Regions from separate parts of the Ornithinicoccus hortensis genome, predicted to be linked through region 1. Evidence: predicted binding sites of a transcription regulator. Region 1 holds the regulator's gene; the other holds the start of a gene.
The links. Region 1 encodes LexA, which represses DNA repair genes until DNA is damaged. Its sites were predicted from a motif close to TCGAACANNTGTTCGA; they were not measured.

Region 2: a site for LexA is predicted at 5,792-5,807, ahead of ruvC (crossover junction endodeoxyribonuclease RuvC). Genes of this name have one in related genera too.

The regions. Positions count from the first base shown of each region.
Region 1 is NZ_VFOP01000001.1:1,601,291-1,608,922, reverse strand. Features, by position in the region: gene FB467_RS07505 (S1C family serine protease) at 1-287, shown strand, start outside; gene FB467_RS07500 (HAD family hydrolase) at 344-1,108, shown strand; gene FB467_RS07495 (glycoside hydrolase family 65 protein) at 1,105-3,540, shown strand; gene FB467_RS07490 (hypothetical protein) at 3,647-4,177, shown strand; gene FB467_RS07485 (LysM peptidoglycan-binding domain-containing protein) at 4,333-4,848, opposite strand; gene lexA (transcriptional repressor LexA) at 5,081-5,830, shown strand; gene FB467_RS07475 (hypothetical protein) at 5,988-6,458, opposite strand; gene FB467_RS07470 (Sir2 family NAD-dependent protein deacetylase) at 6,564-7,424, opposite strand; gene FB467_RS07465 (patatin-like phospholipase family protein) at 7,464-7,632, opposite strand, start outside.
Region 2 is NZ_VFOP01000001.1:2,595,604-2,603,235, reverse strand. Features, by position in the region: gene pgsA (phosphatidylinositol phosphate synthase) at 1-459, shown strand, start outside; gene FB467_RS12180 (phosphatidylinositol mannoside acyltransferase) at 456-1,460, shown strand; gene FB467_RS12175 (glycosyltransferase family 4 protein) at 1,457-2,629, shown strand; gene FB467_RS19330 (LemA family protein) at 2,626-3,189, shown strand; gene pdxS (pyridoxal 5'-phosphate synthase lyase subunit PdxS) at 3,277-4,185, shown strand; gene pdxT (pyridoxal 5'-phosphate synthase glutaminase subunit PdxT) at 4,302-4,976, shown strand; gene FB467_RS12155 (YebC/PmpR family DNA-binding transcriptional regulator) at 4,976-5,734, shown strand; gene ruvC (crossover junction endodeoxyribonuclease RuvC) at 5,840-6,586, shown strand; gene ruvA (Holliday junction branch migration protein RuvA) at 6,583-7,188, shown strand; gene ruvB (Holliday junction branch migration DNA helicase RuvB) at 7,197-7,632, shown strand, end outside.

The DNA of each region.
Region 1 (7,632 bases):
GGCTCGTCTTCTACCTGCGGCCCTACCAGGGTCATGAGCGGGACATCCTGAGCCACTACACGTACGAGGACGTGTGCGCCGAGCAGGTCACCGAGGAGTTCTCCGATGCGATGTACCGGGGCCTCTACCAGATCTGGAGCGACTGCCAGGACACCGACGGTCTCGTCGTGACGCTGCTCGCCTCCGACCACGACCAGACCTACACGGCGGTGATGGTGACCTACGTGGCGACCGAGCAGGACCTGGAGGCGCTGGACCGCGCGTTCGCCAGCTTCAGCATCTTCTAGCGTCCCGACCGACCACGGGGTGCCCCGGCACCCCCGCCGTCCCCTACGCTGGGCGGGTGCAGTGGGACGACTACGACGCAGCCCTGTTCGACCTCGATGGGGTGCTGACCCCCACGGCCGAGGTCCACATGCGGGCCTGGAGCCGGATGTTCACCGACTTCCTGGCCGACCGCGGTGGCCAGGAGCCGTACACCGACGAGGACTACTTCGCCCACGTCGACGGCAAGCCGCGGTACGAGGGGGTGGCCACCTTCCTGGCCTCCCGGGGGATCGAGTTGCCCCACGGGGATCCGTCGGACAGCCCCGACGAACTCACCGTCTGCGGGCTCGGCAACCGCAAGAACGCCCTGTTCAACGAGGTGCTCCACACCGAGGGGATCGAGCCGTATGCCGGCTCCGTCCTCCTGCTGGACCACCTCGCCGAGTGCGGGGTCCAGGTGGCCGTGGTCAGCTCCTCGCGCAACGCTGGCGACGTACTGCGGACGGCCGGGCTGGCCGACCGGTTCACCGTGGTGGTCGACGGGCTCGTGGCCACCGAGCACGGGCTGCCCGGCAAGCCGGCGCCGGACACCTTCACCTACGCCGCCGGCCAGCTGGGGGTGCCGACCTCCCTGTGCGTCGTCCTGGAGGACGCGCTGAGCGGGGTCCGGGCCGGGGCCGCCGGTGACTTCGGTCTGGTGGTCGGCGTGGACCGGGGGGCGGGGTCGAGGGCCCTCCGCGAGGCCGGGGCCGAGCTCGTCGTCGCGGACCTGGCCGAGCTCATCGTGGCCAGCGACCCGGTGGATCCGGACGAACTCGGCGGCGAGGGCGGTGCCGGATGACGCACCTGAAGTACCCCTCCCCCCACCTGCCTCCGGCCCCCGTCGACCCGCTGGACCGGACCCGCTTCCCGGTCGATAAGTGGGCACTGACGGAGACCGCATACGACACCACCGACCTGGGACAGACCGAGACGCTGTTCGCCGTCGGCAACGGCTACCTCGGCATGCGCGGCAACCCCGAGGAGGGCCGCGACACCCACACCCACGGCACCTACGTCAACGGCTTCCACGAGACCTGGCGGATCGAGCACGCCGAGGACGCCTTCGGCCTGGCCCGGGTCGGCCAGACCATCGTCAACGTGCCGGACCCGAAGACGATCAAGCTCTACATCGGCGACGAGCCGCTGCTGCTCTCCGACGCGGACCTGGACGGCTACTCCCGCACGCTGGACTTCCGCGACGGGACGCTGCGCCGCGAGGTGATCTGGGCGACCAGCGCGGGCATCCGGGTCCGGATCAGGTCGTCCCGGATGGTCAGCTTCACCGAGCGGCACGTCGCCCAGCTGCAGCTGGAGGTGGAGCTGCTGGACGGGGACGCCCCGGTCGTGATCTCCTCCCAGCTGCTGAACCGGCAGGACGGGTCGGACGAGTACCACGTCAGCTCGGCAGCCATGGGCGAGGGGCTGGACCCGCGCAAGGCCGAACAGTTCTCCCGCCGCGTGCTCGACCCGCAGGCCAGCGAGGTCCGGGACGACCGGATGCTGCTGGGCTACCGGTGCCACGGGTCCCGGATGACCATCGCGGTGGCCGCCGAGCACCACCTGGAGACCGAGTGCGAGTACAGCGAGGAGATCACCGCCGAGGAGGACCTCGCCAAGCACGTCTACTCCCTCGCCGGTCGGCAGGGCCAACCCATCACGCTGACCAAGACGGTCGCGGTCCACACCTCCAAGGGGGTGCCGGTACGCGAACTCGCCGACCGCTGCTGGCGGACCCTGGACCGGGTCGTCCCCGCGGGCCCGGAGGCGCTGCTGGCCGACCAGCGGGCCTGGCTGGATGCCTTCTGGGAACGGTCCGACGTGCAGCTGACCGGGCAGCCGGCCCTGCAACAGGCGATCCGGTGGAACCTGTTCCAGCTCGCCCAGGCCTCGGCCCGCGCGGACAACGTCGGCGTGCCGGCCAAGGGGGTCTCCGGGTCCGGCTACGGCGGCCACTACTTCTGGGACACCGAGATCTACGTGCTGCCCTTCCTGACCTACACCACGCCGCAGGCAGCGCGCAACGCCCTCCAGTTCCGGCACCGGATGCTGGGCGCGGCGCGCAACCGCGCCCACGAGCTCGCCCAGGAGGGCGCGCTGTTCCCGTGGCGCACGATCAACGGTTTGGAGGCCTCCGCCTACTTCGCGGCGGGCACCGCGCAGTATCACATCGACGCCGACATCGCCTTCGCCCTCGACAAGTACGTCCGGGCCACCGGCGACCGCGGCTACCTGCTGAATGAGGGGCTGGACATCCTGGTCGAGACCGCCCGGATGTGGGCCGACCTCGGCTTCTGGCAGGGCAACGGGACCAAGGCGTTCCACATCCACGGGGTGACCGGACCGGACGAGTACACCACGGTCGTCAACAACAACCTGTTCACCAACGTGATGGCCCGGCACAACCTCGAGACGGCCGTGTCGGCGATCACCGAACTGGCCGAGGTCGACCCCGAGGGCCACGCCCGTGCGGTCGCCCGGCTCAGCCTGGACCCCGGGGAGGTGGAGGAGTGGGCGGCCGCTGCCCGGGGCATGCACATCCCGTACGACGCCGAGGTGGGCGTCCACCCCCAGGACTCGCACTTCCTCGAGCGCGAGGTCTGGGACCTGGAGACCACTCCCGCCGACAAGCGCCCCCTCCTGCTGCACTACCACCCGCTGGTGATCTACCGCTTCCAGGTGCTCAAGCAGGCCGACGTCGTGCTGGCCATGTACCTGTCCGGGCACCATTTCACCCCGGAGGAGAAGCGGGCCAACTTCGAGTACTACGACCCGATCACCACCGGGGACTCCACGCTGTCCGCGGTGGTGCAGTCCATCATGGCGGCCGAGGTCGGCTATGCCGACCTGGCGTTGCGCTACTTCTACGCAGGGCTGTTCGTCGACCTCAACGACCGGCACGGCAACACCACCGACGGCGTGCACGTGGCCTCGACCGGTGGCGTGTGGAGCGCCCTGGTGGGCGGGTTCGGCGGGATGCGGGACAGCCACGGGCAGCTCGGCTTCGACCCCCGGCTGCCCGCGGAGTGGCCCGAGCTCTCCTGGACGATGGCCTGGCTCGGGTCGCGCCTGCGGATCACCGTGCGGCAGGACGAGATCGTCCTCCGGGTCGAGGACGGCGAGACCGTCGAGGTCTCCGTGCGCGGCGAACACCACACCGTGGGTTCCGAACAGGTTTCCGTGCCCCTCGACGGCCAGGGCCCCCTCCTGACGACGCCGACGAAGACCTCCTGACGACGCCGGAAAAGCCTTCGTGACCAGGCCGGCGAAGGCCCCTTCAGGGCCTGTCGGCCCCCCGCCGGATGCGGCGCTGCCCACGGTCTTGTGGTGAGGTGGACCCATGAACGACCCCCAGGAACTGCAGCCCGAGGACCTGACCGGTCAGGATCCGCTGCTCCCGGAGACCGGTGAACCGACCCCCGGGGAGTCGGAGATCGACCGACTGGTCGAGCAGATCGAAGGACCCGAGGACCGCACCGGCATGGCGGCCCTGTGGAGCGTCACGATGAACCTGCCGAACTGGTGGTTCATCGCGGTCGGTGAGGAGGGGATGGAGTCCCCCGCCGCGGCCGAGGTCGACGGGCAACTGGTGCTGCTGGCTTTTACCGACAGCCACCGGGCACGCCACTTCGCGGTCCAGCAGCAGATGATTGCCGAGGGCGAGGACCTCGCGGCGATCGCCCTGCCGCCGCGTCAGGTCGTCGAATCTGCCGCCGCCTACAGTTCGGCGGACATTGAGGGCCTGATGTTCGACTCCAACATCAGTGGGTTCTACCTGCCAGTCGACCAGATGGCCGCCCTGTGGGATGCGGTCATGGAGTCCGACGACGAACCCGACGAGGGCACGGAGCCCGGCCAGCCGACCGGCTGATCACGGCGCTGGCCGAGCCGACGCCGGCTCCCACGCGATCGCGTGCGAGCGCCCCTCCGGGGCCCTGACTGTGCCGGTCCGCGCGAGCCTCGCTCTCGGCCGGGCTCCGCTGTCCGGGACGGCCCGGATCAGTCGGTTCCCCAGGAGGGACGGGCTCAGTTGCCCGGGATCTCCAGGACCTGGCCGGCCTGCACCTGCAGGCTGTTCATGTCGTTGGCCAACTGGATCTGCACGATCGCGGAGTTCACCGAGAGGTCGGGCAGCTGTGTCGCGGCGATCTCGGACAGGGTCTGCCCGGGCTGGACCACGACGGTCTCGACCGAGGAGGCCCCCGCCGGGAGCACCGATCCGATGACCGCGGCCACGGTCACCGCCAGCAGGAGCGTCACCGTGCCGGTCAGGACCAGCCGACCGCGACGGGTGATCCGCCCGCGGGCCGGGGCCACGCGGGCAGGGGCTACGCGGACCGCAGCCGCCGGAACCTCGGGGGCGGCGAGCACGCGCAGCCGCGGACGGCTGACCTTCGGATCGCGCTCCGAGAGCGGCGCGACCGGCGCATGCCCCTGCGCCAACTCCCCCTCGTGGACCAGCCGCAGGTGTCCGCGGCCGCCCCGGGGGGCCCTGCGCTCCGGGGCCTCGGCCAGGTCGTGCAGTACGGGTGCTGCGCTCATGGTGTCCTCCAGCTCTGTCGTCGGTCGTCCTGCTCGACGCGTACATGCGTGCGATAGAACGTCTGTCTCATGTGTAGCACAGTCGTACGAGAAATGTCGACACGCCGCGTCGAACAGATGTTTGCCCGACGGGTCGAATGCTCGTACGCTTGTTCATGTCGGGAAGCACACCAGACGCCACCGACAGAGCGGCTGACCAGCCGTTTCAGGGCCCGAGGGGTAGGAGAAGACGATGGGCAAGATCCACGAGTTCCCGGAGCGGGACGAGGAGCGTCCCGCGCTGACCGCGCGACAGCGCAAGGTACTGGACATGATCCGCGAGTCGGTCGACACCCGGGGCTACCCACCCAGCCTGCGGGAGATCGGCGACGTCGTCGGCCTCACGTCCCCCTCCTCCGTCGCGCACCAGCTGAAGATGCTGGAGCGCAAGGGCTACCTGCGCCGCGACCCCAACCGCCCGCGCGCGATCGAGATCGTCGTCCCGGGCGCCGACGGCCAGGCCACCGGATACCGTCGCCCCGTCGGCGCCGGCGCGGCCCCCTCGGGCACGGGGGAGCACCCCGTCACGGACGTCGGCGACGAGACCGGCATCGGGGACGCGCGGCCCGAGGCGAGCTACGTGCCGCTGGTCGGCCGGATCGCCGCCGGCGGTCCGATCCTGGCCGAGGAAGCCGTGGAGGACGTCTTCCCGCTGCCCAAGCAGCTGGTGGGTGATGGCGAACTGTTCCTGCTCAACGTGGTCGGCGACTCGATGATCGACGCCGCGATCTGCAACGGGGACTGGGTCGTCGTGCAGCGGCAGCAGAGCGCCGACAACGGCGACATCGTCGCGGCGCTGCTCGACGACGAGGCGACCGTCAAGACGCTGAATCGCAAGGACGGCAAGGTGTGGTTGATGCCGCACAACGAGGCCTACGACCCGATCGACGGCGACCACGCCGTGATCCTCGGCAAGGTCACGGCGGTGCTGCGCCGCATCTGATCCCGCTCCGCACGGCGCCGTCCCCCAGGCGGCGGCGCCCCCGTGCGGCACATACCGGTGCCGCCCGCCGACCCTCCACCCCTTCGGCGGGCGGCACCGTCACGTGCAGGCCGTGCCGGCCCTGCATGCCGTGCCTGACAACAGGCTGCGCCGGCGGTCAGGCCCGCATGCCAGCGCTGCGCAGGTGTTGCGCCCCGGGATGGTGCCCCCCGGCATACGAGGCGGCATGGGCGGCGGGCACGTCGGGCGAGTATCCGGAGAGGTTGCGCGCGAGGTGCTCCTGCTCGAGCGGGACGTCCATCTCGGGGTCGGGCCCGACGGTGCCCCGGAGCCCGTAGTAGCTGAACCACTCGTCGGGCGTCGCGTGCACCCCCTCCGGTGTCTCGGTCAGCGTGGGCCCGTAGTCGATCGCCTCGCCGGAGTAGGGCACCCGGATCCCGTCCTCGTGCGGCACCGCCCCGTAGAGCGGCACGACCCGCAGCACCTCGCCGTGCTGGATCAACCCCCACGCCGGGTGGTCGTCTCGCGTGTCGAGGAAGGCCTCGAGCAACTCACCGGCCGCACGACCGTCGAGGTCGAAGACGGGGCGACCGGCCAACACCGACACCTGGTCCTTGGTCATGCTCATCGCACACCTCCGGGCGAACGGGGTCCCGGGGACGTCCCGGGTCCCTCCCCCGAACGTAGCCCTCCCTGGGCGCCCGCGGTAGTCCCGGAAGTCACCGACCGCGGCTCAGGCGAGGTCCGCGACGAGCCTGGGCAGGACGTCGCCGAGCAGCGCGTCGACGCGCAGGCTGACCTCCTCCTGCGCCCGGGTGTCACCCCGGGTCACGACCGTCACCGGGATCCCCAGACGCGCCGCCCGCCGGACGAACCGGTAGCCGCTCATCACCCGGAGGGAGGACCCCAGCACCAGCAGGGAGCGCGCGTGGTCGACCATCGCGAACGCCTGCTCCACCAACGGCTTGGCCACCGACCCGCCGAAGAACACGACGTCGGGCTTGAGTTGGTCCGAACCGCACACGACGCAGCGGGCGAGATGGAACCGGGCGATGTCGTCCTCCGGGATCACGACGTCGCCGTCCGGTCGCACCTCCTGGGTCTCGACGCGGAACCCGGGGTTCGCCTCGGTCAGCCAGTCGTGGACCACCTCCCGGGAGTACACCTCCCCGCAGTTCAGGCAGCAGACCCGGGCCAGGTTGCCGTGCAGCTCCAGGACCCGGCGGGAGCCGGCCTCGTGGTGCAGCCCGTCCACGTTCTGGGTGATCACGCCGGAGACGAGACCGAGCCGTTCGAGCTGCGCGACGGCACGGTGGGACTCGTTCGGGCTGGCTGCCTGGAAGCGGCGCCAGCCGGCGTAGCTGCGGGCCCAGTACCGGCGCCGGTTCTCCGGGGAGGCGAGGAACTCGTCATGCTGCATGGGCTGCACCCGGCGCTGGCCGTCCGGACCGCGGTAGTCGGGGATCCCGGAGGCCGTCGACATCCCGGCGCCGGCCAACACCACGACACCGCCGCCCGACACGACCTCGCGCAACCGCGCATAGGCGACCTCGTCCACCGGGGTCCGGCCGGGCAGCGTCTGCGAGGGGTCCACAGGCACACGGTATGCCGTGGCGCGGGGTCCTGGCGGAACTCACCCGGCGCTGGGCTCGGGCGTCGAACGCCCCCACGGCGTGATCCGGTCGGACCCGGCCAGCAACTCGGCCGCCCAGGCCGGGTCCTCGACGGACTCGTGGGGCGGCCGCACCGGCGCGGGGCGGGAGACCAGGTGGGGTGCGTAGCGGCGCATCGAGTCGTCGCAG
Region 2 (7,632 bases), 990 kb from region 1:
TGGTGGGGCACCATCGTGATCACCTGCTTCGTGTTCACGGACCTGATCGACGGCACCATGGCCCGGATGTCGGGCCGCACCAGCAGCTGGGGCGCGTTCCTGGACTCGACGATGGACCGGCTGGGCGACGGCGCGGTCTTCGGCGGCCTCATCCTCTACTTCACCGGTGTCGGCGACGACGACCTGTCCGCGGTCCTGGCCCTGGCCTGCCTGGTGCTCGGCTTCGTCACCAGCTACAGCAAGGCCCGCGCCGAGGGCCTCGGCATGACGGCGGACGTCGGCATCGCCGAACGCGCGGACCGGCTGGTCGCCGTGCTGGTCACGACCGGGTTCGTCGGACTGTTCCTGCCCACCTGGGTGCTCACCGTGGTGCTCGCCCTGCTCGTCGTGGCGGGCGTGATCACCGTCGCCCAGCGGATCCTCACCGTGCGCCAACAGGCCAGGGCGGGTATGCCGTGACGCTGGCCGACCCGGTCGCCGCCGCCAGGTCCGTGGCCGGGCGGGCCTCGGAGGTCGCCTCCCTCGCCTCGTTCCGCGTCGGGTGGCGGGCCGTGCGGGTGCTGCCGGCAGGGGCGGCCTACCGGCTGTTCGACGGGATCGCCGCGGCGGTCTACCGGCGGCAGGGCAAGGACGTGCAGCGGATGCGCGACAACTACCGGCGGGTCCGCCCCGACCTGGACGACGCCGCGCTCGAGGCACTGGTCCGGTCCGGGGTGGCCTCCTACTTCCGCTACTGGTGCGAGTCCTTCCGGCTGCCGGACCGCACGGCCGACGAACTGGCCCGCACGGTGCGGGTCGAGGGCGACGGCCCGGTCCGCGAGGCCCTGGCGCGGGGGCGGGGCGGCGTCTGCTTCCTCGGGCACCTGGGCAACTGGGACACCGCGGGCGCATGGGCCACCCACCACCTGGCCCCGGTGACCACGGTCGCCGAGCGGTTGCGCCCGGAGGAGCTGTATGACGAGTTCGTCCGTTACCGGGAGGCGCTCGGGATGCGGATCCTGCCGCTGACCGGTGGGGCGCCGCCCTTCCGGGAGCTGGTCCGGACGGTCCGCGACGGCGGGTTCGTCCCCCTCCTGGCCGACCGGGACCTCACCGACTCGGGGCTGACCGTGACCTTCTGCGGCCACCCGGCCCGGATGGCCGCCGGCCCCGCCTCGCTCGCCCTGGCGACGGGGGCGCCGCTGTACCCCGTCGCCACCTACTACGAACCCGACCCGTCGCCCCGACCGGGGGCCGGCGGGCACCAGCTGGTGATCGCGTTCGGCGCCCCGCTCACCCCGCGGGAGCCGGAGGCGCCGCGCGCGGAGCAGGTGCAGGACCTGACCCAGCAGTGCGCGGACTACCTGACCGGCGCCGTGCGGGCGCACACCGAGGACTGGCACATGATGCAGCGGGTGTTCGTCGCCGACGGACCCTCCGCCGGCGACGGCCCCGCTCCCGCGACCGGAGCGGCCCCATGAGGGTCGGACTGGTCAGCCCGTACTCCTTCGACGTCCCCGGCGGTGTCCAGCTGCACGTCAAGGACCTGGCCACCGAGCTGATCAGCCGGGGCCACCAGGTCAGCGTCCTGGCGCCGGCCGAGGACGACACCCCCCTGCCCGACTTCGTGGTCAGCGCCGGCAGCGCCGTCCCGGTGCGCTACAACGGCTCGGTGGCCCGCCTCGCCTTCGGCCCTCAGGTGTCCGCGCGGGTCGACGCCTGGCTGGCCGAGGGCAGGTTCGACGTCATCCACATCCACGAGCCGGCCAGCCCCAGCGTCTCGCTGCTGGCGCTCTGGGCCGCCCAGGGGCCGGTCGTGGCGACCTTCCACACGGCCACCCTGAAGTCCCGGGCGATGCGGATGGCCAACCCGATCCTGCGGCCCAGCCTGGAGAAGCTGTCGGCCCGGATCGCCGTCTCCGAGGCCGCCCGCAAGACGGTCACCGCCCACGTCGGGGGCACGACCGTGGTCATCCCCAACGGGGTCTACGTCAAGGACTTCCGCCCAGACCCCACGGACCAGCGCCGCTGGGGCTCCCGGACCGACGGCCCGCGGGTGGTCTTCCTGGGCCGGTTCGACGAGCCCCGCAAGGGCCTGCACGTCCTGGCCGAGGCGGTCCCGTCCATCCTGCGGGCGCACCCGGACGCGCAGATCCTGGTCGCCGGCCCGGGGGACGTCGCGGAGCGGGCCCGGGCGCTGCCCGACGACGTGGCCAAGGCGATGCGCTTCCTGGGCGCGCTCAGCCACGAGGACAAGGTGTCCCTCCTGGCCGGCGCCGACGTCTACGTGGCACCCAACACCGGCGGGGAGAGCTTCGGCATCATCCTCGTCGAGGCGATGGCCGCCGGGGCGCCCGTCGTGGCCTCGGACCTCGACGCCTTCACCGCGGTGCTCGACCACGGCCGCGCCGGCCTGACCTTCCCGGTCGGGGACGGCGCCGCCCTCGCCTCCCAGGTATGCAGTCTGCTGGACGATCCCGAACGCCGGCGCCGGGTGGCCGAGGCCGGGACCGCACGGGCGTGGGCCTTCGACTGGTCCAGGGTGGGTGAGCAGGTGCTGGCCGTCTACGAGTCAGTGCGGCCCGCGGACCTGGCCACGGTGGAGCTCGAGCGCAGCGCCCGTCCCTGGTCCGGGTGGTGGCGCCGATGAAGGTCTCCCCGGTCACCGAGGCACTGATGTATGCCGGGCTCATCCTGGCCGTGGTGCTCGCCGTCGGCTGGTTCCTGTCCTACACCGCGGTCCGGCTGGACCGGCTGCACCACCGGATCCAGGCGACCGCGGCGGCGCTGGACGCCCAGCTGGTCCGCCGGGCCGACGCCGCGCTCGAGGTGGCCCTGGGCGGGCACCTCGACCCGGCCACGGCCACGCTGCTGGCGACCGCGGCCAACGCGGTGATGGGCGCCGGCGGGGCGTGGACCCCCGAGCGCGCCGCGGCCGAGTCCGAGCTCACCGGGGTGCTGCAGGCCGCGTCCACCACGCTGGAGACGCTGCAGGAGCACGAGGACGAGGGGGCGGTCGAGGGATTCGACCGGTTGCGGGGCGCCGGCGTCCGGGTGCAGCTCGCCCGACGCTTCCACAACGAGGCGGTCCGGGACGTGACCGCGCTGCGCGGCAGCTGGGTCGTGCGGTGGTTCCGGTTGGCCGGGCACGCCCGGATGCCCCAGCCGGTGACCTTCGAGGATGCCTGGCCCCAGATCGCCGTAGACTGAGCACCCGAGGACGTCCGCAACGGCGCCACTCGGCATACGCCCCACGAAGCCCACGATCACCCCCTGTCACCGAAGGACGTCACGAGCATGAGCACCCACGACACCACCGACCAGCACCAGGCCGGGACGACCCGGGTCAAGCGGGGGATGGCCGACATGTTGAAGGGCGGGGTGATCATGGACGTGGTCACCGCCGAGCAGGCCAAGATCGCCGAGGACGCCGGCGCCGTCGCGGTCATGGCCCTCGAGCGGGTCCCGGCCGACATCCGGGCGCAGGGCGGGGTCTCCCGGATGAGCGACCCGGACATGATCGACGGCATCATCGAGGCCGTGTCGATCCCGGTGATGGCCAAGGCCCGGATCGGACACTTCGTCGAGGCGCAGGTGCTCCAGTCCCTCGGTGTCGACTACGTCGACGAGTCCGAGGTGCTCACCCCGGCGGACTACGCCAACCACATCGACAAGTGGGCCTTCACCGTGCCCTTCGTCTGCGGCGCGACCAACCTGGGCGAGGCGCTGCGCCGGATCACCGAGGGCGCGGCGATGATCCGCTCCAAGGGCGAGGCCGGCACCGGTGACGTGTCCAACGCGACCACCCACATGCGGTCCATCCGGGCCGAGATCCGCCGGTTGACCAGCATGTCCGAGGACGAGCTCTACGTCGCCGCGAAGGAGCTCCAGGCCCCATACGACCTGGTCAAGGAGGTCGCGCTCCAGGGCAAGCTGCCGGTCGTGCTGTTCACCGCCGGGGGCATCGCCACGCCGGCCGACGCCGCCATGATGATGCAGCTGGGCGCCGAGGGCGTCTTCGTCGGGTCGGGCATCTTCAAGTCGGGCAACCCGGCCGAGCGGGCCGCGGCCATCGTCAAGGCCACCACCTTCCACGACGACCCCGACGTCATCGCCAAGGTCTCGCGCGGCCTCGGCGAGGCGATGGTCGGGATCAACGTCGACGACATCCCACAGCCGCACCGGCTGGCCGAGCGCGGCTGGTAGGCCCCGGCACCGCCGACCCGGCGCGGCGCCCAGCGGCCCTCACCGGGATCGGGAGGGGGCGTCCGACCGCCAGGAGTTGACGAGGCTCGTCAGGACGAGCCGATGAGATGGAGGACATGCTGGTGACTTCGCCCCGGCCACGCATCGGGGTGCTCGCCGTCCAGGGAGACGTCGCGGACCACCTGCGGGTGCTGAACGCCCTCGGTGTGGACGCGCGCACCGTGCGCCGCCCCGAGGAACTCGCCGAGGTCGACGGGCTGGTGCTCCCGGGCGGTGAGTCCACCACGATCGACCGGCTGCTGCGCATCTTCGACCTGGCCGAGCCGCTGCGCGCGCGCCTGCGGGCGGGCATGCCGGCATACGGGTCCTGCGCCGGCATGATCATGCTGGGCAGCGCGGTCCTCGACGGACGGACCGACCAGGGCTGCCTGGCTGCCCTCGACATCTCGGTGCGCCGCAACGCCTTCGGACGCCAGGTCGACTCCTTCGAGGCCGACCTGGAGATCGCCGCGCTGCCCCGCGCCGACGAGGGGCCCTTCCGCGCGGTCTTCATCCGCGCCCCGTGGGTCGAGCGGGTGGGCCCCGGGGTCGAGGTCCTGGCCACCGTGGAGCACGACGGCGCCGAACGGGTCGTCATGGTCCGCCAGGGACCCGTCCTGGCCACCTCCTTCCACCCCGAGGTGACCCCGGACGCGCGGGTCCACGAGTTGTTCGTGCAGATGGTGCGCGAGCAGGCAGGTAGCATCGGGGACCGATCCGGACCGAGCACCAGCAGGAGCAAGGGAGACTGATGAGCGGCCATTCCAAATGGGCGACCACCAAGCACAAGAAGGCAGCGATCGACGCCAAGCGCGGCAAGCTGTTCGCCAAGCTGATCAAGAACATCGAGGTCGCGGCGCGCACCGGCGGGGGCGACCCGGCCGGCAACCCGACGCTGTACGACGCGATCCAGAAGGCCAAGAAGACCAGCGTCCCCAACGACAACATCGAGCGCGCCGTCAAGCGCGGCTCCGGTGCCGAGGCCGGTGGTGCGGACTGGCAGGCGCTGACCTACGAGGGGTATGCCCCCGGCGGCGTCGCCCTGCTGATCGAGTGCCTGACCGACAACAAGAACCGCGCCGTGATGGAGGTCCGCACCGCGCTGACCCGCAACGGCGGGACCATGGCCGACTCCGGGTCGGTGTCCTACCTGTTCAACCGCAAGGGCGTGGTCCTGGTGGCCAAGGAGGGGCGCTCGGAGGACGACATCCTCGAGGTGGTGCTCGACTCCGGGGCCGAGGAGGTCACCGACATCGGTGAGTCCTACGAGATCGTCAGCGAGGCGGGCGACATGGTGGCCGTGCGCACGGCGCTCGTCGACGCCGGGATCGACTACGACTCCGCCGACCAGCAGTTCCTGCCCAGCGTCGAGGTGCCCCTGGACCTCGAGGGCGCCAAGAAGATGTTCCGCGTGATCGAGGCCCTCGAGGACTGCGACGACGTGCAGAACGTCTACGCCAACGGCGACATCAGCGACGAGGTGCTGGCCCAGCTGGACGAGGAGGACTGAGCCGCCCGGCGCGTCGCGCCGCCGTCTTCCGGCCCCGCTGACGTAACGTTGTGACCTGCGAACAGGTGTTCGCAGGAGACAACGCCGGACGAGGGAGGCAACCAGGTGCGCGTCCTCGGAGTCGACCCGGGCCTGACCCGTTGCGGCCTGGGTGTGGTCGAGGGGCGGGCAGGTCGCCCGCTGCGGATGGTCGCCGTGGGCGTCGTGCGCACCCCGGTCTCGGACGACCCGCAGGAACGCCTGCTCAGCCTGCAGACCGAGATCGACCAGTGGCTCGCCGACCACCGGCCCGACGCGGTCGCGGTCGAGCGGGTCTTCGCCAAGGCCAACATCAAGGGGATCATGGGCACCGCCCAGGCCTCGGCCGTCCCGATGCTGGCCGCCGCCCGGCTGGGGCTGCCCCTCGCGCTCTACACCCCCACCGAGGTGAAGGCGTCGGTCAGCGGCAACGGTCGGGCCGACAAGGCCCAGGTCACCTCGATGATCACCCGGATCCTGGGACTGGACGTCGCGCCCCGGCCCGCGGACGCCGCGGACGCCCTCGCCCTGGCGATCTGCCACGTATGGCGTGGCGAGGCCCACGACCGCCGCCACGCCGCGGCGGCCTCCGACCTGATGGTGCGGGCCCAGCAGCAGGCCGCCGCGGCCGGCCCGAACCGGCTGGCCCAGTTGCACGCCCAGGCCCGCTCCGCCCAGCGCCCGGTGCCAGGCAGCTCCACGCGCGCGGGGGCCGCCGTCGCCGGCCGGGTCGTGTACCCCCGGACCACCACCCCGACCACCCCGTCCGCGACGGCGCGACCGCGCCCCACCACCGACCGGCCCACCCAGGGCAAGAACGGAACGACCCGATGATCTCCTCGGTGCGAGGCACCGTCCTGCACGTCGGACTCAACCACGTGGTGATCGAGGTCGGCGGCGTCGGCCTGCAGGTCCACACCACCCCGGCCACCGCGGCGGAGTGCCGCACCGGCACGGAGGCCCGCCTGGCGACCACCCTGGTCGTCCGGGAGGAGTCGCTGACGCTCTACGGCTTCCCGGGGGCGGAGGGTCGCGCCCTCTTCGAGCAGGTGCAGACGGTCTCCGGGGTGGGACCCCGGCTCGCGCTGGCGATGCTGTCGGTGCACGCCCCCGAGGAGGTCCGCAGGGCCATCTCCACCGGCGACCTGGCCGCGCTGACCAAGGTCCCCGGGATCGGCAAGAAGAGTGCCGAGCGGCTCGTCCTGGAGCTGCGCGACAAGATCATGGTCGGCGTCGACCAGCCCGAGGGTGCCCCGGCAGCCACCCCAGCCGCCGCCCTGGGCGCCGCGCAGGAGCAGGTGCGGGAGGCGCTGGTCGGCCTCGGCTGGAGCGCCAAGCAGGCCGAGGACGCCCTCGGCCGCGTTGCCGCGGGTCCGGACGCGCCCACCCAGGTCTCCGAGCTGTTGCGCGCCGCGTTGCGGGAGCTCGGCCGGTGACCGGGGGTGTGCCGGAGGGCCCCGGCGACGACCGGTGGGGGAGCGACGGCGGTTGGGACGACGGGTCGCTGGACGCGACGGCGCGCGTGGTGGATGCCGACTCCAGCGAGGAGGAGCGCCGGATCGAGGCGGCGCTGCGGCCCCGCCGGCTGACCGACTTCCCGGGCCAGCAGCGGGTCCGCGACCAGCTGGGCCTGGTCCTGGAGGCCGCCCGGCGCCGCCAGGCACCGCCGGACCACGTCCTGCTGTCCGGCCCGCCCGGGCTGGGCAAGACCACGCTGGCGATGATCATCGCGGCCGAGTTGGAGCAGCCGATCCGGATCACCAGCGGACCGGCCATCCAGCACGCCGGTGACCTGGCGGCCGTGCTCTCCTCGATGAGTGAGGGGGAGGTGCTCTTCCTCGACGAGATCCACCGGATGTCCCGGCCCGCGGAGGAGATGC